Regions from separate parts of the Kitasatospora sp. NBC_01287 genome, predicted to be linked through region 2. Evidence: predicted binding sites of a transcription regulator. Region 2 holds the regulator's gene; each other region holds the start of a gene.
What was found. Region 2 encodes HrcA, which represses chaperone genes, less so after heat shock. Its sites were predicted from a motif close to TTNGCACTCNGNNNNNCNGAGTGCNAA; they were not measured.

Region 1: groL (chaperonin GroEL) is a predicted target of HrcA. The motif match lies at 2,996-3,022, and genes of this name have one in related genera.
Region 3: OG455_RS16855 (FmdB family zinc ribbon protein) is a predicted target of HrcA. The motif match lies at 4,167-4,193, and genes of this name have one in related genera.

The regions. Positions count from the first base shown of each region.
Region 1 covers NZ_JAPEPB010000001.1:4,203,274-4,210,449, reverse strand. Annotated here, with positions in the region: gene OG455_RS17820 (glucosyl-3-phosphoglycerate synthase) at 1-145, opposite strand, end outside; SAM riboswitch class I at 297-426, shown strand; gene thrC (threonine synthase) at 444-1,727, shown strand; gene OG455_RS17810 (ubiquitin-like small modifier protein 1) at 1,832-2,110, shown strand; gene OG455_RS17805 (cold-shock protein) at 2,656-2,859, shown strand; gene groL (chaperonin GroEL) at 3,177-4,799, shown strand; gene OG455_RS17795 (hypothetical protein) at 4,931-5,278, shown strand; gene OG455_RS17790 (HD domain-containing protein) at 5,273-5,923, opposite strand; gene OG455_RS17785 (PadR family transcriptional regulator) at 6,016-6,348, shown strand; gene OG455_RS17780 (hypothetical protein) at 6,345-7,176, shown strand, end outside.
Region 2 covers NZ_JAPEPB010000001.1:6,165,940-6,173,115, forward strand. Annotated here, with positions in the region: gene OG455_RS26665 (DUF3097 domain-containing protein) at 1-50, opposite strand, end outside; gene OG455_RS26670 (hypothetical protein) at 166-750, opposite strand; gene htpX (zinc metalloprotease HtpX) at 796-1,722, opposite strand; gene hrcA (heat-inducible transcriptional repressor HrcA) at 2,238-3,260, shown strand; gene dnaJ (molecular chaperone DnaJ) at 3,335-4,474, shown strand; gene OG455_RS26690 (16S rRNA (uracil(1498)-N(3))-methyltransferase) at 4,629-5,378, shown strand; gene OG455_RS26695 (S41 family peptidase) at 5,484-7,176, shown strand, end outside.
Region 3 covers NZ_JAPEPB010000001.1:3,995,927-4,003,102, forward strand. Annotated here, with positions in the region: gene OG455_RS16840 (penicillin acylase family protein) at 1-549, opposite strand, end outside; gene OG455_RS16845 (potassium/proton antiporter) at 911-2,395, shown strand; gene OG455_RS16850 (MFS transporter) at 2,797-4,095, shown strand; gene OG455_RS16855 (FmdB family zinc ribbon protein) at 4,205-4,582, shown strand; gene OG455_RS16860 (hypothetical protein) at 4,818-5,192, shown strand; gene mscL (large conductance mechanosensitive channel protein MscL) at 5,253-5,720, shown strand; gene OG455_RS16870 (hypothetical protein) at 5,861-6,127, opposite strand; gene OG455_RS16875 (protease pro-enzyme activation domain-containing protein) at 6,245-7,176, opposite strand, start outside.

The DNA.
Region 1 (7,176 bases), 2.0 Mb from region 2:
GGACCACGCTCACCGTGCCGGCCGGCCCGGCGGCCCGCTTGGCGGCGAGCAGTCGGTCGGGCGACCACTCGCTCGCCCGCCAGGACCGGCGGCGTAGCCAGTCGGCGACCTCCGGAAGGGGCGCGGGGTTCTGCTCGGCAGGCAAATCTCGCTCCTCGTACATCGCGTCTCGCGTTGCGGACGGTCGGGACCAGGTGCCCGGCCTTCGGATACAGTCTTCGTACTGCGGTCAGACCTTCGCACGCCGGGGTTGGCCCCAGGGAAGACCAGCACAGCGCAGGACCACAACTTCACAGAGCTCATCCAGAGGGACTGAGGGAACGGCCCGTCGACGTCCCGGCAACCTTCTCGTCCGGCCCGTGGGGCCCGGCGGGACAGGTGCCAATTCCGTCCTGTGGCGCGCCCGCGTCACGGGGAAGATGAGGAGAGAGGCCTCCGCCACCATGGCTACCGCTACCCCCGCACCCGCCGTCCCTTCGGTCGACCTCGGCCCCGCCGCCGCGCTGTCCTGTCGCGAGTGCGGCACCCGGTTCCCGCTCGGCCCCAGCTTCGCCTGCCTGGAGTGCTTCGGCCCGCTGGAGATCGCCTACGACTTCGGCGGCTACGAGGCCGAGCAGCTGCGCAAGCAGATCGAGGCCGGCCCGGCATCGATCTGGCGCTACGCCCCGCTGCTGCCGGTGCCCGCCGACGTCGCCGCCAAGCCCAACCTCAACCCGGGCTGGACCCCGCTGGTGAAGGCCGACAACCTGGGCCGCGAGCTCGGCTTCACCGCTCAGCTGCACGTCAAGGACGACTCCGGCAACCCCACCCACTCCTTCAAGGACCGGGTGGTGGCCTGCGCCATCGAGGCCGCCCGCGCCTTCGACTTCACCACCCTCTCCTGCTCATCCACCGGCAACCTGGCCGGCGCGGTGGGCGCGGCCGCGGCCCGCGCCGGGTTCAAGTCCTGCGTCTTCATCCCGCACGACCTGGAGCGGGGCAAGGTCGTGATGGCCGGTGTCTACGGCGGCGAACTGGTCGGCATCGAGGGCAACTACGACGATGTGAACCGCTTCTGCTCCGAGCTGATCGGCGACCCGGCCGGTGAGGGCTGGGGCTTCGTCAACGTCAACCTGCGCCCGTACTACGGCGAGGGCTCCAAGACCCTGGCCTACGAGATCTGCGAGCAGCTCGGCTGGCGGCTGCCGGAGCAGCTGGTGATCCCGATCGCCTCGGGCTCCCAGCTCACCAAGATCGACAAGGGGCTGCAGGAGCTGATCAAGCTGGGCCTGGTCGAGGACCGGCCCTACAAGATCTTCGGGGCCCAGGCGGCCGGCTGCTCGCCGGTCTCGGCGGCCTTCAAGGCCGGCCGTGACGTGATCCGCCCGGTCAAGCCGGACACCATCGCCAAGTCGCTGGCGATCGGCAACCCGGCCGACGGCCCGTACGTGCTGGACATCGCCCGGCGTACCGGCGGCGCGGTCGAGGACGTCACCGACGCCGAGGTGGTGGACGCGATCAGGCTGCTGGCCAGGACCGAGGGGATCTTCGCCGAGACGGCGGGCGGGGTGACCATCGGCGTGCTCAGGAAGCTGGTCGAGAACGGCCTGCTGGACCCGGCCAAGGAGACCGTCGCGATCAACACCGGGGACGGCCTGAAGACGCTGGACGCGGTGGCCGACGCCGGCCTGACCGCCACCATCCGGCCGACCCTGGAGTCCTTCCGGGCCGCCGGCCTGGCCTCCTGACCACCAGTCAGCCCGCCAGCCAGTCAGCCAGTCAGCACGCCAGCACGCCAGCACGCCGGCCTGCCCGGCCGCCCGGCCTTCCGTCACCGCGAGGAGCAACCCCCATGAGCGCCAACGTCCGCATCCCGACCATCCTGCGCACCTACACCGACGGCCGGGCCGAGGTGAGCGCCGAGGGCGCCACCCTGCAGGAGGTCATCGCCGACCTGGAGAAGAACCACCCCGGCATCGGCCAGCGGATCCTGGACGAGAGCGGCAAGCTGCGCCGTTTCGTCAACGTCTACGTGAACGACGACGACGTGCGGTTCGCCGAGGGCCTGGCCACCGGGGTCGAGGACGGCGCCGGGGTCTCGATCATCCCGGCGGTGGCGGGCGGCTGCTGACGACCGGTCAGCGCCCGTCGCGCGGGTCAGCGGGGCGTCGTGCCCGGTGCCGGACATCCGGCGCTCGGCGTGGCGCCCCGCGCCGTGTCCGTGGCGGCCATCCGCAGGGCATAGGCTGTTCCCGGCTCCCGGGGACGGCCCCGGCGCTGGAGTACCGCTCGCGCTGTCCGGCTCCTGAGACGCCATCTGCCGAGGTATCGCCTGAATCATGTCGGCGACTCGTCAGAATTCTTTGGACTATTCGTGAGTTTCGTCCGCTATGTCCGGACCGAAATGGCGAGCTCTGTCGCATTCCTCCCTTGCTATCCCTTGGCGCCCCGGTCGAATTGGCGTCCAGTGGGCCTGTTGCACAGGGCGCCGATGCGGATACATTCAGCCGCGGTCGATGCATTCACCTGCTCCGTCGGCGCCAACTGGCTTCCGGGGGTGGGGCGGTGCGGCACGCAGGGGCGCGCCCAGGGGGGTTTCCTCGGGCATCTCTGCCAGACCCGTGCCCGTGACCTGCGGGTGCGTGAAGGGCCAGCACAGCACTAGGGGAGTTCGGAATGGCTCAGGGCACCGTCAAGTGGTTCAACGCGGAGAAGGGCTACGGCTTCATCGCGGTCGACGGTGGTGCGGACGTGTTCGTCCACTACAGCGCGATCCAGATGGACGGCTACCGCACCCTTGAAGAGGGCCAGCGGGTCGAGTTCGAGATCTCCCAGGGGCAGAAGGGCCCGCAGGCGGACATGGTCCGCGCGGCGGTCTGACCTTTCCGAACCTCGGAGCCTCGGCTCTCACCGAGCTGGTGGTTCAGCGGCAGGCCCGTATCCCGTCCCCGACCTCGGGGCGGGCTGCGGGCCTGCCGTTCGTTCGAGCCCGGTTGCGGTCGGCTCGTCGAAGGAGCTTGCACTCGCCATGCCGGAGTGCTAATCATTGGCGTTAGCACTCACAGCTTGAGAGTGACAACGGACCGGGTCGGTGAGGCCCCCGGGAGCGGTAGGGGACAGGCCCCCCGCACACCAGGGCCGTCCGTCGCGGGCGCCACCGGTCCGAGCAGTCGACGTGTCCTGGAGGACCACTTCCGATGGCCAAGATCATCGCGTTTGACGAGGAAGCTCGCCGCGGCCTTGAGCGCGGCATGAACCAGCTTGCCGACGCCGTCAAGGTGACGCTGGGCCCCAAGGGCCGCAACGTCGTCCTTGAGAAGAAGTGGGGCGCCCCCACGATCACCAACGACGGTGTCTCCATCGCCAAGGAGATCGAGCTCGAGGACCCCTACGAGAAGATCGGCGCGGAGCTCGTCAAGGAGGTCGCCAAGAAGACGGACGACGTCGCTGGCGACGGCACCACCACCGCGACCGTGCTGGCCCAGGCCCTGGTGCGCGAGGGTCTGCGCAACGTGGCCGCCGGCGCCAACCCGATGGCCCTGAAGCGCGGCATCGAGAAGGCCGTCGCGGCCGTCTCGGACCAGCTGCTGGCCCAGGCCAAGGACGTGGAGACCAAGGAGCAGATCGCCTCCACCGCCTCCATCTCGGCCGCCGACACCCAGATCGGCGAGCTCATCGCCGAGGCCATGGACAAGGTCGGCAAGGAAGGCGTCATCACCGTCGAGGAGAGCAACACCTTCGGCCTCGAGCTCGAGCTCACCGAGGGCATGCGCTTCGACAAGGGCTACATCTCCGCCTACTTCGCCACCGACCTGGAGCGGATGGAGGCCTCCTTCGAGGACCCCTACATCCTGATCGCCAACTCCAAGATCGGCTCGGTCAAGGACCTGCTCCCGCTGCTGGAGAAGGTCATGCAGGGCGGCAAGCCGCTCGTCATCATCGCCGAGGACGTCGAGGGCGAGGCCCTGTCGACCCTGGTCGTGAACAAGATCCGCGGCACCTTCAAGTCCGTCGCCGTCAAGGCCCCGGGCTTCGGTGACCGCCGCAAGGCCATGCTCGGCGACATCGCCATCCTCACCGGTGGCACCGTGATCTCCGAGGAGGTCGGCCTCAAGCTGGAGAACGCCGGTCTCGAGCTGCTGGGCACCGCCCGCAAGGTGGTCATCACCAAGGACGAGACCACCATCGTCGACGGTGGCGGCGACAGCGAGCAGGTCGCGGGCCGGGTCAACCAGATCCGCGCCGAGATCGAGAACAGCGACTCGGACTACGACCGCGAGAAGCTCCAGGAGCGCCTCGCGAAGCTGGCCGGCGGCGTGGCCGTCATCAAGGCCGGCGCGGCGACCGAGGTCGAGCTCAAGGAGCGCAAGCACCGCATCGAGGACGCCGTTCGCAACGCGAAGGCGGCCGTCGAGGAGGGCATCGTCGCCGGTGGTGGCGTTGCGCTGCTGCAGGCCGGTGTCGCGTTCGACAAGCTGGAGCTCGAGGGCGACGAGGCCACTGGCGCCAACATCGTCAAGGTCGCGCTGGAGGCCCCGATCAAGCAGATCGCGGTCAACGCCGGCCTTGAGGGTGGCGTCGTGGTGGAGAAGGTGCGCAACCTTCCCTACGGCCACGGCCTGAACGCCGCGACCAACGAGTACGTCGACCTGATCGCCGCGGGCATCATCGACCCGGCGAAGGTCACCCGCTCCGCGCTGCAGAACGCCGCCTCCATCGCGGCGCTCTTCCTCACCACCGAGGCCGTCATCGCCGACAAGCCCGAGAAGGCCGGCGCCCCGGCCGGTGGCGGCATGCCGGGCGGTGACATGGACTTCTGATCCTGACTTCAGGATCGGTTGACCTGTGACAGGGGCGGCTCCTTCGGGGGCCGCCCCTGTCCGTTGTGGCCTGTCGTGCGACCCGTCGTGCGACCTGCTGTGTGTCGTGAGTGGTGAAGGAGATCGAACGCGTGGCCGATATCGAGGCCGCCCTGCACCGTGCCAGGGCGCTGATCCTTGCCGACCTCTCCGCCCGGGACGTGGCCGACGCCGCGGTGGTCTCCCTGGTGGAGGACGCCGTGACGCACCGGCGGTGGTGGCTGGAGCAGTGGCCGGACGGGACCGGGTTCGTGCTCGGGCTGGTCGCCCAGGACGTCCAGGACGCGCTGCTGGAGGGCTGGGGCCGGTGGCCGCTCTGCCAGGCCTGCGCGCAGGACGGGGACCCGCACGCGCTCAGCGTGGAACCCGAGTTGGGGCCCGATCCGCACTGGGTGTGCGGCAAGGAGGGCGTCGCGGTGGCGCCCGTCGGTTCGCTATGAGGTCAGTGTGCTGAGCTCCGCCGCCAGGTTGGCGCGGGCCTGCCCGTCGTAGCGGGTGTGCCCCTCGGGGGTGCGGTAGAGCGCGGGCAGTTCGAGCAACTGCCGCAGGATGGCCGCGCGTCCGTCGCGGAAGGCCTCCTCGGGGACGAAGGCGTACTCCTCGCGCACCGCCGCGGTGTACGCCGCGTAGGCCTCGGCGGGGCGGCCCAGCACCGCGAGGTCGGCGTCGCAGAGCACCTCGCCGTCCCGGTCGCCGGGCCGCGGGTGGTGGTCGGCGGTCAGCCGGACCAGCCGCACCACCCGCTCGATGAGCGCGGCCGCCAGCCCCGCCTCGCCCAGCGCGCGGATCGCCAGCTGGGCGCTGCGCTCCTCGTTCTCGGAGCGGTCCGGCTGGTACACGGCGTCATGGAACCAGGCCGCCAGCCGCACGGCGTCCGGGTCCTCGGCGTACTCGGCGAGGGCGTCCACCTCGTCCAGCACCGCCAGCAGGTGGTCTGTGGTGTGGTAGCGGCGCTGCGGCTCGGCCCAGCGCGCGAGCAGGGCGCGCCCGTACGGCGCCGGGTCGGTGGTGGCCCCGCAGCGCTCCAGCAGGGCGCTCCAGCGCTCCAGCAGGACGTCGGTGGCGGGGTGCGGTTCGGTCGGCATGACGGTCATTCTGCTCCCGAGCCCTGTCAGGGGTCGAGGTATGGACAGATATGCCGATGATCGATATATGTAGACACATGACAGGACGGGCTATGCAGGAGCCGACGCTGCTCCTGCTCACCGCGCTGGCCGATGCCCCACGGCACGGCTACGCGCTCATCCAGGAGATCGCCACGATCTCCGGCGGCCGGGTCGCGATGCGCACCGGCACCCTCTACACGGCGCTGGACCGGCTGCTGGACCAGGGATTGATCAGGGTCGAGAGCGATCAGGTGGTGGACGGACGGGCCCGGCGCACCTACGCGCTGAGCGACGTCGGGCGCACCGTGCTCGCCGAGGAGGCCGAGCGGCTGCGGGTGGTGGCCGCCGAGGCCGAGCGCCGACTCGCCGTCGTGCGGCCGATAGCCAGAGGGGTCTGGGCATGAGTGAGGGTCAGGGAACCATCGGAGCGGTGGGGTTGCGGCTGGCGCTGCGGTGCTACCCGAGGCGCTACCGGGTCGAGCGCGGGGCGGAGATCGCGGAGGTCTTCGCCGACACGACCGAGGCGGCCGGCCGCTTCGCGCGGGCCAGGGAGTTGTACGGCGTCGCCGCGTACGGGATCCGGCTGCGGCTCGGGCTGACCTCCAGCCGGCCCGCCGGGCGGCTGTTCGGCACGGCGGCGCCGCTGGTCGTCGGCACCTGGGCGGGGGTGACCCTGCTCTGGCTGCTGATCGTGGACGAGTCGTCGCCCGGCGCGCCGCTCGGCCTCTTCTCGGTGCTCTGGTACGCGCAGTCCGCGCTTTCCCTGCCGGTGCTGGTCGCCGCGCTGCTCGACCGCTGGACGGTGGTGCGCTTCGGCGCGCTGCTCGCGGTGGCGGCGGCGGTCCTGGTGGATGTGAGGTGGCTCCACTACACCCTGCCCAGCGATGGTGAATTGTCCTCCTACGTGCAGTGGGCGCTCGAAAGGCTGGCGCCACTGGTCTGGCCGCTGCTGCTGCTCGCGGCGCCCCGCGACCGCCTCGACCTCGGCCTCCACGCGGGCCGGGTCGGTCGGGCCTCTCGGCGCTGGGCGGTCCTGGCCCTGACGCTGGGGGTCGGGATCGTCGCGATCGGGGGATCCCTGGCCCCGCTGATCCGCAACCCGCTGACCTCGTGGGCCGAGTTGGGTGGTGCGCTCGCGCTCGTCCTGGTGACGGTGGCCGTGCTGCGGCGCGGCGCGCTGAGCCTCGCGGTGCTGGTGCCGGCCGGGCTCTCGCTGCTGGCGCCGATCAACG
Region 2 (7,176 bases):
TGGCGCTTCCAGGGCGGGGTGAGGTCGGAGCTGTACTGAGTGCTGCGCATGGGAGGAACTATAGGAAAAGCCGACGGCCCGTCAGGGTGCAACGGGCCGTCGGCTCACCAGCTCACCAGCTCACAGGTCCGGGCTCACAGGTCCGGGCTCAAGCGGGGGCCGGCCTCACAGCCCGGGCGCGCCCCAGACCGGGAACCAGCGGCTGAGGTCCGCCTCCAACCGCAGGTCGTTGCCTAGCATCGCCTTCACCTGCAGCTCCAGCGGGCTGTTGCGCTTCTCGCCGCCGCCGGGCATCGGGGCGAAGGGGTAGAAGGAGCCGCGCTTGTAGAGGTAGACCAGCGCCAGCGACTGCCCCGCCTCGTTGCGGAAGCCGACCAGCGAGCAGAGCAACTGCGGGCCGAAGCCGTTGGCCTCCAGCTCGCTGTTGACCGCGTGCAGGTCGTTGACCAGGTCCGGCAGCTCCTCGGGGGTGTGCCGGGCGAGCAGCCAGGAGTAGCCGTACTCGTCGCGGCTGGCCTCCACCGGGGTCCCGCCGCCCGCGGTGTCGGCGTCCAGCAGGGCCCGCACCTGCCGTTCCACCTCGCCGAACGCGCCGCCCTCGACCGCCGCGAAGCAGACCGAGCCGAGCCCGGTGGGCGTGAAGCCGGCGGCGGCCTCCAGGGTGAGGGCGGCCGACGGCACGCCGAAGAGCTGGTCGAGGTCCGGCTTGACCGGCTTGCTGCGGCCGAGCAGCGCGTCCAGGAATCCCACGGGTCGTTCCCTTTCAGTGGCAGCGTCAGTAGCAGCTGTTGGGGGTCAGCGTCCCAGCTCGGCGGAGATCTTGCCCAGCTGCTCCAGACGCTGCTCCAGGCTGGGGTGGGTGGACAGCAGCTGCGTGGCCGTCTCGCGGGCGCTCAGCGCGGGGGCGAAGTAGAACGCGTTGTAGGCCTGCGACTGGCGCAGGTCCTGGGTCGGGATCGCGGCGATCTGCCCGGTCACCTTGGTCAGCGCCGAGGCGAGCGCGCTGGGCCGGCCGGTGAGCTGGGCGGCGGCGCGGTCGGCGGCCAGCTCGCGGTAGCGGGACAGCACCCGGGTGAGCAGGAAGCTGAGCGCGTAGACCACCACGCTGACCAGCGTGACGGCGATCATCACGAACGCGGCGTTGTCATTGTTGTTGTTGTTCCGGTTGCCGCCGCCCATCATGCCGCTGTAGAGCGCGATCCGGGTGATCGCACCGGCCAGCACGCCGAGGAAGCCGGCGATGGTCATCACCGCGACGTCCCGGTGCGCGACGTGCGAGAGCTCGTGCGCCAGCACGCCTTCCAGCTCCTCCGGCTCCAGCCGGCGCAGCAGGCCGGTGGTCACGCAGACCACCGCGTTCTGCGGGTTGCGGCCGGTGGCGAAGGCGTTGGGCATGTCGTTGTCGGCGACCGCGACGCGCGGCTTGGGCATGTCGGCCAGCGCGCAGAGCCGGTCAATGGTGCCGTGCAGCTGCGGATACTGCTCCGGGGTGACCGCGTGGGCGCCCATCGCCCGCTCGGTGATCTTGTCGCTGAACCAGAACTGCGCGACGAAGAGCCCGCCCATCAGCAGCACGATCAGCGGCCAGGCGCCCTTCAGCAGGACGATCAGCACACCCGTGAAGCCGACGTACAGCAGCCCGATCAGGAACATCGTGGTGACCATCCGCGTGGACAGTCCACGGTCGGGCGCGAAGCGGGTGTGGGGGCCGGACGCCGACATGGCTGCTCCTTGTGTCCATCAGGTCTCCAGACCGGGGCGGTCGTACCGCCTCGGTCCCAGTTGCTATCGATGCTGCCACTTCGCCCGGCGGCGGGCACCACCCTGGTCCGGCGCGGTCGCGTGACGCGCGTCGCGGCCGGTCGGCCGGGGAGCCTCGCGGAGTGATCCGCGCGGCATCCACGGCCAGGGCGTTCCTGCCGTCGGACCCGGGCCCTACACTGGCAGGTACGGTTTTGGCACTCCACTGTGCAGAGTGCCAGGCCAATTCTGACCCAGTACCCGTAGTGCCCGACCCAGTACCTGGACAACGCGCGAAGAGGGAGGTGCGTGCCATGTTCGACGAACCCGATTCCGACCCGCGTCCCACCGGCCGCGACTCGGCCGGCGACGCGCCGGCCGGCAGGCCCGCGCCCGCCGCGCGTCCGGCCCGGTCGGCAGCCGCCAAGTCCGCGCCGGCCGGCAGGCCCGCGCCCGCCGCCCGCGCCGTCAAGAGTGCCGAGGTCAGCAGGCTGGAGATCCGCCAGCTCGACGAGCGCAAGCTCGCCGTACTGCGTGCCATCGTCCAGGACTACGTGGGCACCGAGGAGCCGGTGGGCTCCAAGGCCCTGGTCGAGCGGCACAACCTCGGCGTCTCCCCGGCCACCGTGCGCAACGACATGGCCACCCTGGAGGAGGACGGCTACATCCAGCAGCCGCACACCAGCGCCGGCCGGATCCCGACCGACAAGGGCTACCGGCTCTTCGTCGACCGGCTGGCCGAGGTCAAGCCGATGAGCGCCCCCGAGCGCCGGGCGATCCGGCACTTCCTGGACGGCGCCGTCGACCTGGACGACGTGGTGGCCCGCACCGTGCGGCTGCTCGCCCAGCTGACCCGCCAGGTCGCCGTGGTCCAGTACCCCTCGCTCTCCCGCTCGACCGTGCGCCACGTCGAGCTGGTCGCGCTCGCTCCGGCCAAGGTGATGCTGGTGCTGATCACCGACACCGGCCGGGTCGAGCAGCGGGTGTTCGACTGCCCGGCCCCGGTCCACGAGAGCACCCTGGCCGACCTGCGCGCCCGGCTGAACGCCAGAGCCGGCGGCCAGCGCTTCCCCGACGTCCCGGCCCTGGTCGACGACCTGCCGGCGGCCTTCGAGCCCGCCGAGCGGCCGATCGTCTCCACCGTCCTCTCCACCCTCTTCGAGTCGCTGGTCGAGCAGAACGAGGAGCGGATCATGCTGGCCGGCACGGCCAACCTGACCCGTTTCGGCCACGACTTCCCGCTCACCATCCAGCCGGTCCTGGAGGCCCTGGAGGAGCAGGTGGTGCTGCTGCGCCTGCTCGGCGAGACCGCGGACAGCGGCATGATGGTGCGGATCGGTCGGGAGAACGAGTACGAGGGCCTCAATTCCACCTCGGTCGTCTCGGTCGGTTACGGTTCGGGCGAGGAGAGTGTGGCCAAACTCGGAGTGATCGGTCCCACTCGGATGGACTACCCCGGCACGATGGGGGCGGTCCGGGCGGTTGCCCGGTACGTGGGGCAGATCCTGGCCGAGTCATAGAGCACCCCTACTACATGTAGTAGACAGACCAGTCGCAGCAGGACCTTCTACAGGCGGAACAAGCGGAGCATTTGGTGGCCACGGACTACTACGCGGTACTCGGCGTCCGACGGGACGCGGGGCAGGACGAGATCAAGAAGGCGTTCCGGCGCCTTGCCCGTGAACTGCACCCGGACGTCAACCCGGACCCCAAGACGCAGGAGCGGTTCAAGGAGATCAACGCCGCTTACGAGGTGCTCTCGGACCCGCAGAAGCGGCAGGTCTACGACCTCGGCGGCGATCCCTTGTCGCCCAACGGCGGTGGCGCGGGCGGATTCGGCGCGGGTGCGGCGGGCTTCGGCTTCTCCGACATCATGGACGCCTTCTTCGGCGCGGCCTCCGGGCAGCGCGGCCCGCGCTCGCGCACCCGGCGCGGCCAGGACGCGATGATCCGCCTGGAGATCACCCTGGAGGAGGCCACTTTCGGCACCACCAAGGAACTCCAGGTCGACACCGCCGTCACCTGTACCACCTGCAGCGGTGAGGGTGCGGCCCCGGGCACCTCGGCGCAGACCTGCGACATGTGTCGCGGCAAGGGCGAGGTCTCCCAGGTCACCCGGTCCTTCCTGGGCCAGGTCATGACCTCGCGCCCGTGCCCGCAGTGCCAGGGCTTCGGCACCGTGGTCCCGACCCCGTGCCCCGAGTGCGCGGGCGACGGCCGGGTTCGGGCCCGGCGCACCCTCACGGTCAAGATCCCCGCCGGTGTCGACAACGGCACCCGGATCCAGCTGGCCGGCGAGGGCGAGGTCGGCCCCGGCGGCGGCCCGGCCGGCGACCTCTACGTGGAGATCGCCGAGACCAGCCACCCGACCTTCCAGCGCCGCGGGGACGACCTGCACTGCACGGTCACCATCCCGATGACGGCCGCCTCGCTCGGCACCCAGGTGCCGCTGCAGACCCTGGACGGCCTGGAGGAGGTCGACATCCGGCCGGGCACCCAGTCCGGCCAGTCGATCCCGCTGCACGGACGGGGCGTCACCCACCTGCGCGGGGGCGGCCGGGGCGACCTGATAGTGCATGTCGAGGTGCAGACGCCCACCAAGCTCGACCCCGAGATGGAGGACCTGCTGCGCCGCCTGGCGGTGCTGCGCGGCGAGGAGCGGCCCTCGGGGCACTTCGCGCCGGGGCAGCAGGGGCTGTTCTCCCGCCTGAAGGACGCTTTCAACGGCCGCTGAGCGGTCACCAGCACCATCGCGATCGGGGTGGGCCGGGCTACCGGCCCACCCCGGCCCGTTCCCGGGCCGCCCCGTCCCGTTTTCGGGCCCACCCCGCCGCCCGCCCGCCGGCCAGCCCCGCCGCCCGCCTGACCCGTTGTGAGAAGAGCGCGCCATGACCGCACCCGTCTTCGTCGTCGAGACCGCCCGGCTGGCCGGCGCCGTGCCCGGCACCCCGGTCCGCCTGGACGGGCCCGAGGGCCGGCACGCCGCCGCCGTGAAGCGGCTGGAGGTCGGCGAGGCGGTCACCCTGACCGACGGGCTGGGCCTGGGCGGCCACGGCACCGTCACCGCCGTGCACGGCAAGGACGCGCTGGAGGTCACGCTCACCGGGCTCGCCGCCGTGGCCGAGCCGAGCCCGCGGATCGTCGTGGTCCAGGCGCTGCCCAAGGGCGACCGCGGCGAGCTGGCGGTCGAGACCATGACCGAGGTGGGCGTCGACGTGGTGGTCCCCTGGCCGGCCTCCCGCTGCGTCACCCAGTGGAAGGGCGAGCGCGGTGCCAAGGCGCTGGCCAAGTGGCGGGCCACCGCGCGCGAGGCGGGCAAGCAGTCGCGCCGCCTGCGCTTCCCCGAGGTGCGCGAGCCGATGACGACGCGTCAGCTCGCCCCGCTGCTGGCCGGCGCCGCCTTCGCCGCGGTGCTGCACGAGGAGGGCGCCGAGCCGCTGGCGACCGCCGAGCTGCCGGACAGCGGTGACCTGGTGCTGATCGTCGGCCCGGAGGGCGGGGTGAGCCCCGAGGAGCTCGCCGCCTTCGCCGAGGCCGGTGCCAAGCCCTACCGGCTCGGCTCCTCGGTGCTGCGCACCTCCACGGCGGGCGTGGCGGCGGGCGCGCTGCTGCTCGGCCGCACCGGCCGCTGGTCCTGACGCGCCGGGCTGCCTCCGCCGCTGCCTCCGCGGCCACCGCCGTCTCCGTCGTCTCCTCGGAACCGCTGGTCCCGGTCGCCCCGCCCTGCATAACCTGGCGCGGTGATGGAACCCGAGAGCACCTCAGCGAGCGCTTACCTGCGCCACCCGCACCTGCACGGCGACCTGGTCACCTTCGTCGCCGAGGACGACATCTGGCTCGGCCCGCTGGACGGCGGCCGGGCCTGGCGGCTGACCGCCGACCGCTCCCCGGTCTCCCATCCCCGCTTCTCCCCGGACGGCCGCCTGATCGCCTGGACCTCCACCCGGGACGGCTCGGCGGAGGTCTACGTCGCCCCGGTCGACGGCGGCGACGCCAGCCGGCTCACCCACTGGGGCCACACCGGCCGCAGTCGGCTGCGCGGCTGGACCCCGCGGGGCGAGCCGGTGGCGATCACCAGCGCGGGGCAGTCGACGTCCCGTCACACCTGGTCGTTCGCGGTCCCGTTGGACGGCGGGCAGCCGAGCCGGTTGCCGTACGGGCCGATCGGCGACCTGGCGTTCGAGCAGCCGGGCGGCGGCGACCGGGTGCTGCTGCTCTCCGTGGTCAGCATGGAGCCGGCCCGCTGGAAGCGGTACCGGGGCGGCACCGCCGGCCGGCTCTGGCTGGGCACCGAGGGCGGCGAGTTCGCCAGGGTGCACGAGGGGATGGACGGCAACGTCGAGTCGCCGCTCTGGGTGGGGGAGCGGATCGCGTTCCTGAGTGACCACGAGGGCAGCGGGCAGCTCTACTCCAGCCGCCCCGACGGTTCGGACCTGCGCCGCCACACCGACCTCGGCGCGCCGTTCTACGCCCGCAACGCGAGCACCGACGGCACCCGGGTGGTCTGGCACAGCGGCGGCGACCTGTGGCTGCTGGACCGGCTGGACGGCGAGGCCGAGCCCCGGCGGCTCGACGTGCGCCCGGCCGGCCCGCGCACCGGCCGCCGCGCCTACCCGCTGCCCGCCGCCGGGTGGATCAGCTCGGCCGCCCCGGACACCACCGCGCGCGCCGCCGCCGTGGTGGTGCGCGGCACCGTCCACTGGCTGACCCACCGCGGTGGCCCGGCCCGCGTGCTGGACGAGACCCCGGGAACGCGGGCCCGGCTGGCCCGGGTGGTGCCGGCCGCCGCCGAGGGCGGTCCGCAGGGCGCGCTCTGGGTGACCGACGCCGAGGGTGAGGACGCCCTGGAGTACGCCCCCGACGTGCTGGGCGCCGAGCGCCGCCGCCTCGCGGCCGGCGAGCTGGGCCGGGTGCTCGGCCTGCTGATCGCCCCCGACGGGCGGCAGGCCGCGGTGGCCGCGGCCGACGGCCGGGTGCTGCTGGTGGCGCTGGCCGACGGCGCGGTGCGGGAGCTGGCCCGCAGCATCGACGGCGAGGCCACCGGGCTGGCCTTCAGCCCCGACTCGGCCTGGCTGGCCTGGTCCCAGCCGGCCCTGGGGCCCTGGTCGCTGCGGCAGATCATGCTCGCCGAGCTCGCCTCGGGCACGGTCAGCGAGGCCACTCCGCAGCGATTTGTCGACACATCGCCCGCGTTCACCGCCGACGGCAAGCACCTCGCCTTCCTCTCGCTGCGCAACTTCGACCCGGTCTACGACGCGCACAGCTTCGACCTGGGCTTCCCCACCGGCGCCCGGCCGTTCCTGATCACGCTGGCCGCCGAGACGCCCTCACCGTTCGGCCCCCGGCGCGGCGGACGCCCCGCCGACGGGAGCGAGGAGGGCGACGAGGTGATGACCGAGGCGGTGGCGCAGGCGCCCGAGGAGGCCGAGGAGGCCG
Region 3 (7,176 bases), 2.2 Mb from region 2:
CTCGGGCTTGTAGGCGCTGTTGACGGTGCCGAGCAGCGCGTACTCCAGTGAGGCGCCGGCGCCGCCGGGGTGCTGGGCGAGCCAGGCGTTGACCCCGTCCGAGTAGGCCTGCAGGTACCGCTTGGTGTCCGGGCTGAGCTGGGTGTCGTACTCCTGCTGGGCGACCTGGCGCCAGCCCATGGTGCGCACGAAGGCGTCGGTGTTCACCTGCGAGGAGCCGAACATCTCGGAGAGGCGGCCCGCGGTGATGTGCCGGCGCACGTCCATCTCCCAGAACCGGTCCTGGGCCTGGACGTAGCCCTGTGCCTTGAACAGGTCGTCGGGCGTGTTGGCGTAGACCTGCGGGATCCCGTTGGCGTCCCGCTCCACGTCCACCGACGACCCCAGGCCCGGGACCTTGATGGTGCCGCTCACCTGCGGGAAGGACGCCTGCACGGTGTGCACCGCGTACCACCCGCCGGCGCCGGTGCCGGCCACCAGGAGCATGACGAGCACGAGCACGATCAGACGGGCGCGCCGGAACTTCTTCGAGCGGGGCGAGCGGGGCATCTCGGTCCTAGCGGCAGGGAGCGGGGCAACGTCACAAGAGCTGGGCGGCCGTGACCGCTCACCACATTAGGACGACTCAGGTGGCACGAACGCACGGGGGACACCCACGGGGAACCACAGGGACCCTACCGGGCCCCGGTTAAGGGGTCGGCGCGCCCTCCGAGGCACCCCGACGTCAAAGATCAGGCAAAATGTTAGACTGGTTAACGATCCATCCGGTGATCACACTCCGGCGATCGTCCGACCCCGCCGTCTCGGCGCGCCCACCAGGCAGTTCGAGGCCATTCGTGCCACCACAGTGACCCCTCCCGTGCCGCCGGCCGACCTCTGAAGGCCGCCCCCGACCCCGAGGTGCCCCTGCGTGACCGTTGACCACCTGAACAGACTCCTGCTCGAATCCTCCGTCGTCCTGCTCGTCGCGGTGGTCGCGGTGCGGCTCTCGACCCGCTCAGGCCTGCCCAGCCTGCTGCTCTACCTCGGGATCGGGGTGGTGATCGGCCAGAACGGACTGGGCGTCACCTTCAACAACGCCGAGCTGACCCAGGTGCTCGGCTACGCGGCCCTGGTGGTGATCCTGGCCGAGGGCGGGCTCAAGACCAGCTGGCGCGAGATCAGACCCGTGATGCCGGCCGCCACCGTGCTGGCCACCGTCGGTGTGGGGGTCAGCGTCTTCGCGACCGCCGCCGGGGCGCACTGGCTGGTCGGCCTGGACTGGCGGATGTCGCTGCTGCTCGGCGCGATCGTCTCCTCCACCGACGCGGCCGCGGTCTTCTCGGTGCTGCGCACGGTGCCGCTGCCGGCCCGGCTGAGCGGCCTGCTGGAGGCGGAGTCCGGGTTCAACGACGCGCCGGTGGTCATCCTGGTGGTCGCCTTCGCCACCACCGGGCCGTTCGACTCCTGGTACCTGCTGGTCGGCACGATCCTCGCCGAGCTGGCGATCGGCACGGCGGTGGGCCTGGCGGTCGGCAAGCTCGGCGCCTACGCCCTGCGGCAGGTGGCGCTGCCCTCCAGCGGCCTGTACCCGATCGCCGTCCTCGCGCTGACCTCGCTCGCCTACGCCGCGGGCGCGCTGCTGCACGGCTCCGGGTTCCTGGCGGTCTACGTCTGCGCGGTGCTGCTCGGCAACGCCAAGCTGCCGCACGGGCCGGCGGTGCGCGGCTTCGCGGACGGACTGGCCTGGATCGGCCAGATCGGCATGTTCGTGCTGCTCGGGCTGCTCTGCACGCCCGCCACGATGGGCTCGGCGGTGCTCCCGGCGCTGGTGATCGGCCTGGTGCTGGTGCTGGTCGCCCGGCCGCTCTCGGTGGTGCTGACCCTCACCCCGTTCAGGCTGCCCTGGCGGGAGCAGGCGCTGCTCAGCTGGGCCGGGCTGCGCGGCGCGGTGCCCATCGTGCTGGCCACCATCCCGCTGGTGGCCCGGGTGCCGCACGCCCAGGACGTCTTCAACATCGTCTTCGTCCTGGTGGTCGTCTTCACCCTGCTGCAGGGCCCCACGCTGCCCTGGCTGGCCAAGCGGCTGCGGATATCCGAGGGCGCGATCGGCCAGGACCTGGGGATCGAGTCGGCGCCGCTGGAGCGCCTGCACGGCCACCTGCTGTCGGTCTCGCTGGCGCGCGGCTCGCGGATGTCTGGCGTCGAGGTGAGCGAGCTGCGGCTGCCGCGGGGTGCCGCGGTGACCCTGGTGGTGCGTGAGGGCAGCAGCTTCGTGCCGGACCGGGCCACGGTGCTGCGGGAGCTGGACGAGCTGCTGGTGGTGACCACCGAGGCGGCCGAGGAGGCGACCGAGCGGCGGCTGCGCGCGGTGGACCGGGGCGGCAAGCTCGCGGGGTGGCTGGCGGGGAGCTGACCGGGGCGAGGTGGACCGGGGCGAGGTGGGCCGGGTCGGGCTCCCGGGGGAGTTTCTATGCGCGTAGACAATGAAGTGACCGGACCCGTAGGATGGTGCGGGGAGCGCATCACCCTGCGCACCCGACACAGAGGTATCCAACAGACACCCGCAACATCTGCCTGAAGCAGAGTTGGCGCGACCGCTCGGCGGCCGCGGTCCGCGAGCAGTTCCTGGCCCCCGCTTCCACGACCGGCCAGCCGGACCCGGTATCAACCCCGGTCGACGCGCGAGAGGACGACTCTCGGCGCCGTCGGGGCTTTCCCGTCCCCGGCCGCGCTACCAGGCAGCAGGAAGGACCGACCGTGACGGCCCGCCGAACGGTCGACAACCCCGGAGCAGTACGGACCGAGCAGCTCGACGTGCGAGCGGAGGACCGCGTCGCGGAGCCGGCCGCGGCACCCGCCCGGGTCGGGTACGGCGCCCTGCTGCGCACCCCCGGCGCGTGGACCTTCCTGGCCCCCGCCCTCGCCGCCCGCCTGCCCTACGCCATGCTCAGCCTGGGCATCGTGCTGCTGATCCGCGACACCAACGGCTCCTACGGCATCGCCGGCACCGTCGCCGCGGTGGCCGCGGTGGCCCAGGCCCTGGTCGGGCCGCAGACCGGCCGGCTGGCCGACCGCTTCGGCCAGGCCGCCGTGCTGGTCCCCAGCGTCCTGGTGCACGCCGTCTCGGTGGGCGCGCTGATCGCGCTGGCACTGGGGCACGCGCCGGTCTGGACGCTCTTCCTCGCCGCCACGCCGGCCGGCGCCACCGTGCCGCAGATCGGCGCGATGGTCCGGGCCCGCTGGGTGGCCAAGGTCGCCGACCGGCCGGCCCACCTCAACACCGCCTTCGCCTTCGAATCGGTCACCGACGAGTTCACCTTCGTCATCGGCCCGGTGCTGGCCGGCACGATCGCCACCACCGTCGCCCCGGCGGCGGCGCTGGTCGTCGAGGCCGCGCTGACCCTCTTCGGCGGGCTGGCCTTCGCCGCCCAGCGGCGCACCGCGCCGGCCCGTCACCTGCCCGAGCCCGGCGCCCGACGGGCCTCGGCGCTCGCCTCGCCGGGCGTCCGCCTGCTGGCCGGCGCCTTCCTCGGCGTCGGGAGCGTCTTCGGCGGCATGCAGATCTCGGTCACCGCCACCGCCGAGGCCGCCGGGCAGGGCGAGCTGAGCGGCATCGTCTACGGGATCTTCGCCGGCGGCTCGATGCTGGCGGGCGTGCTGTACGGGCTCGTCGCCTGGCGGCGCTCGGCCCAGCAGCGGATGCTCGGCAGCTACGCCCTGCTGGTGCTCGGCTGCTCGACGCTCTGGGCGATGCCGAACCTGACCACGCTGGCGGTGGCCGGCCTGGTCTGCGGCCTGGCCATCGCACCGACCCTGATCACCGGCTACACGCTGGTCGAGACGCTGGTCGCGGACGGCGCCAAGACCGAGGCGTTCACCTGGCTGACCGGCGCGATCGGCCTCGGGCTGGCGGTCGGCTCGACCGTCGCCGGGCAGCTGATCGACGCCGACGGGCCGTGGACCGGGTTCCTGGTGCCGCTGGTCGGGGCGGGGCTCGGCCTGGTGGCGCTGGTCACGTTGCGGCGGCTTCTGCTGGCCCCCGGCACCCGGGGCCGTACCGTTGCCAGGAGTGGCGGCGCGGTGGCCTCGCTCGTCGGGGTGTCCGAGCGCTGAGGCGACGCGGTACCCGCCGTCCCGGGTCGGCGCTGGACTGATCAAGCGGAATGCCGCATCATTGACCGTCGTTAGCACTCATCAGGCGAGAGTGCCAGGAGGAAGACAAGTGCCCACGTACCAGTACCAGTGCACCGAGTGCGGCAACGGCCTTGAGGCGGTGCAGAAGTTCACCGACGAGGCACTGACCGTGTGCCCGAACTGCCAGGGGCGCCTGCGCAAGGTCTTCTCGGCGGTGGGCGTGGTGTTCAAGGGCTCCGGTTTCTACCGGACGGACAGCCGCACCTCCTCCAGCAGCTCCGTGGGCGCCGGTTCCGGCTCGTCCACCTCGGGTGCCGCGGGCTCGGGCGCTTCGGCCGGCGCGTCGTCCGCCTCGTCCTCGTCCTCCGGGGCGTCGGGCGGCTCGTCGGGCGGCTCCTCCTCGGCGTCGAGCTCCACCTCGGGTTCGAGCGGCTCCTCCTCGTCCTCCTCGACGTCGGCGAGCTGACCCGGGCGCCGGCTCGACCGGCGCACTGACTTTCGACCACTGCCCCCTGGCGGCGCCCGATCGGCGCCGGCAGGGGGCAGTGGCGTGCGTGGAGCCGCTGAGTGGGCGGTGGGCGGTGGGTGCGGGCGCTCCGGGCGGTCGGGACGCTCGGGACGGGCAAAAGTTATCCACATTTGCGCTCTTCTCGGATGCTGGTCCGGCCAGCCCGTCGGCCCACGAACCAGAGGTGGATCCCATGACCACGCCCGCGCCCGCGCCTGCTCCCGCCCCTACGACCACACCCGCGCCCGACGCCCCCGGACCGCTCATCGGCGGCGCCCGCCACCGTGGCCGCCACCGCGCCCAGCATCCGCCGCCGCGCCGCGCGGCGCCGCTGCCGCCCCGGCGGGCGGTCCCGGAGTTCCGTCCGATCCGGCGGGGCGGCAGCGGGCGGCACCGGCTCCAGCAGGCTGTGCGGCATCGACCGGGCGTGCTGGCCACCGGCCTGCTGGCAGCCGCCGCGGCGATCACCGCCTGCCCCCTGCGCCCCGGCCCGCCCGCACCGGTCGTGCCGGCCACCCCGCAGTCACCGCCCACCCCGGCCGTGGCGCGCTGCCCGTCGGGGCGCTGAGGGCGGCCTCGGCGGCGGCGCCGACGGAGCGGCGAGCAGCGCCCTGCCGATATCACCCGAATGCCGGACAATTCACCCGTTACCGATCAAGGTCCCTGTCGTTCACGGGACGTGAAAGGCTTCAAGGAATTCCTGCTACGTGGCAATGTCATCGATCTCGCGATCGCCGTCGTCATCGGCGCGGCGTTCACGAACATCATCAACGCATTCGTCAAGGGCATCATCAACCCGCTGGTCGGTGCCTTCGGCGCCAAGGACCTCGACTCCTACAGCTCCTGCATCAAGGGCCCGTGCGTGGTCAACGCCAGCGGCGAGGTGACCTCCGGCATCCAGCTGCTCTGGGGATCCGTGCTCAGCGCGGCCCTGCAGTTCCTGATCACGGCCGCGGTGGTCTACTTCTTCATCGTGCTGCCGGCCGCACGGTACATGGCCCACCGCAAGACCGTCGCCGAGCTGGCCGCCGAGGCCGAGGCCCAGGAGGTCGCTCTGCTGACCGAGATCCGGGACGCGCTCGTCCGCCAGCGCTGATCCCCGTCCCCCGCTCTCTGTCCCGCCCCTACGTTCACTGTCCCCGTCCCCGTCCCCGTCTCTGCGTTTGCCGTCCCCGTTCCCGTCCCCCGGATAGTCCGATCCAGTGATCCGTTCGGGCCGACGGTCCCCGCCCGCCGCTAGCCGTGGTGCGGGGGCCGCTGGCTCAGGTACCAGTCCAGGCCGCGCGAGGCCTGGGACTCGCCCCAGCCGGCGTCGGTGTCGTCCGCGGTCTGCCGGCTCAGCGGGTCGGTGAAGACGAGCTTGGCGGCCTGCGCCGGGGCCGTCCGGCCCGGCTCCTGCCCGACCGCCGCCGACTCGGGCTGCCGGCCTTCCTGGCCCGGCTCGCTCCGGCCGTCCTGCTCGCCCTGCTCGTCGCGCTCGTCGCGCTCGTCCTGTGCTGCCATCGTGCTGCCTCCGCTGTGGTCCGTTCCCGTCCAGCGTAGAACGGCGCCAGGGGCCGGGCGTCGGCCCGGCCCCTGGCGCCCACCCGGCAGCTGCGGGTGTGCGTGCTCGGTTCACTCTCAGCCGAGCTCGGCCTTCAGGAAGTTGGCGCCGTTGTAGGAGCCCCAGCCCGTCACCTTGTCGTAGCCGGTGCCGGCCTTGTAGGCCCCGTTGCTGCCGGTCTTCGCGTCGTGGAAGGCCGAGGAGTAGGAGCTGGAGGTCGCCAGGGTGTAGATCCGGCTGTTCGCGAAGCCGAAGGAGGCCGCGCCCTTGGCCTTGGCCTCGCTGTTGTAGACCGCGGTGAAGGCCGCCCAGTTCGGCGCCGCCGCGCTGGTGCCGCCGTACTCGTTCCAGGAGCCGCCGGTGTAGATCGCCCAGCCGGTGGAGGGGTCGGCGACCGCCGCGACGTCCGGGACGGTGCGGAAGGTGCCGGTGTTGACCGGCGTCTGGTAGCTCGGGGTGTTGAAGTACGAGGAGACGCCGCCGCCGCTGCCGGACCAGGCGGTCTCCTTGCTCCAGGCACCGCCCGAGCCGGTGGTCAGCGTGGTGCCGCCGGCGCCGGTGACGTACGGGTCGGCCGCCGGGAAGTCGACCGAGGTGCCGCCGTTGCCGGCGTCGTCCGAGCCGCTGTCACCGGAGGCGGCGTACACCGACTGGCCCTGCGCGGCGGCCTCCTGGAGGTCGGCGTCGACGGCCACCCGGTTGCTCGCGGTCTCGTCGGCCTCGTCGGTGCCCCAGCTGATCGAGATCACCGGGACGTTGTCGCTGACGAGCTTGGCGTAGATCGCGGTCTCGCCCGCGTCGCTGTTCGGCGCCTCGTAGACCTTGACCGTCGCGCCGGGAGCCAGGGCCTGGACGACCTCGATGTCCAGGTCGACCTCGTCCTGGCCGGACAGGTCGGTGGTGCCGCCGCCGGCGGCGACCACGGTCGGGGTGCTGGGCTTGAGGCTGAACTGCTTGTCGTAGGCGGTGATGTCGCTCTGCTTGAAGCCCGAGAACTCCAGCAGGCCGA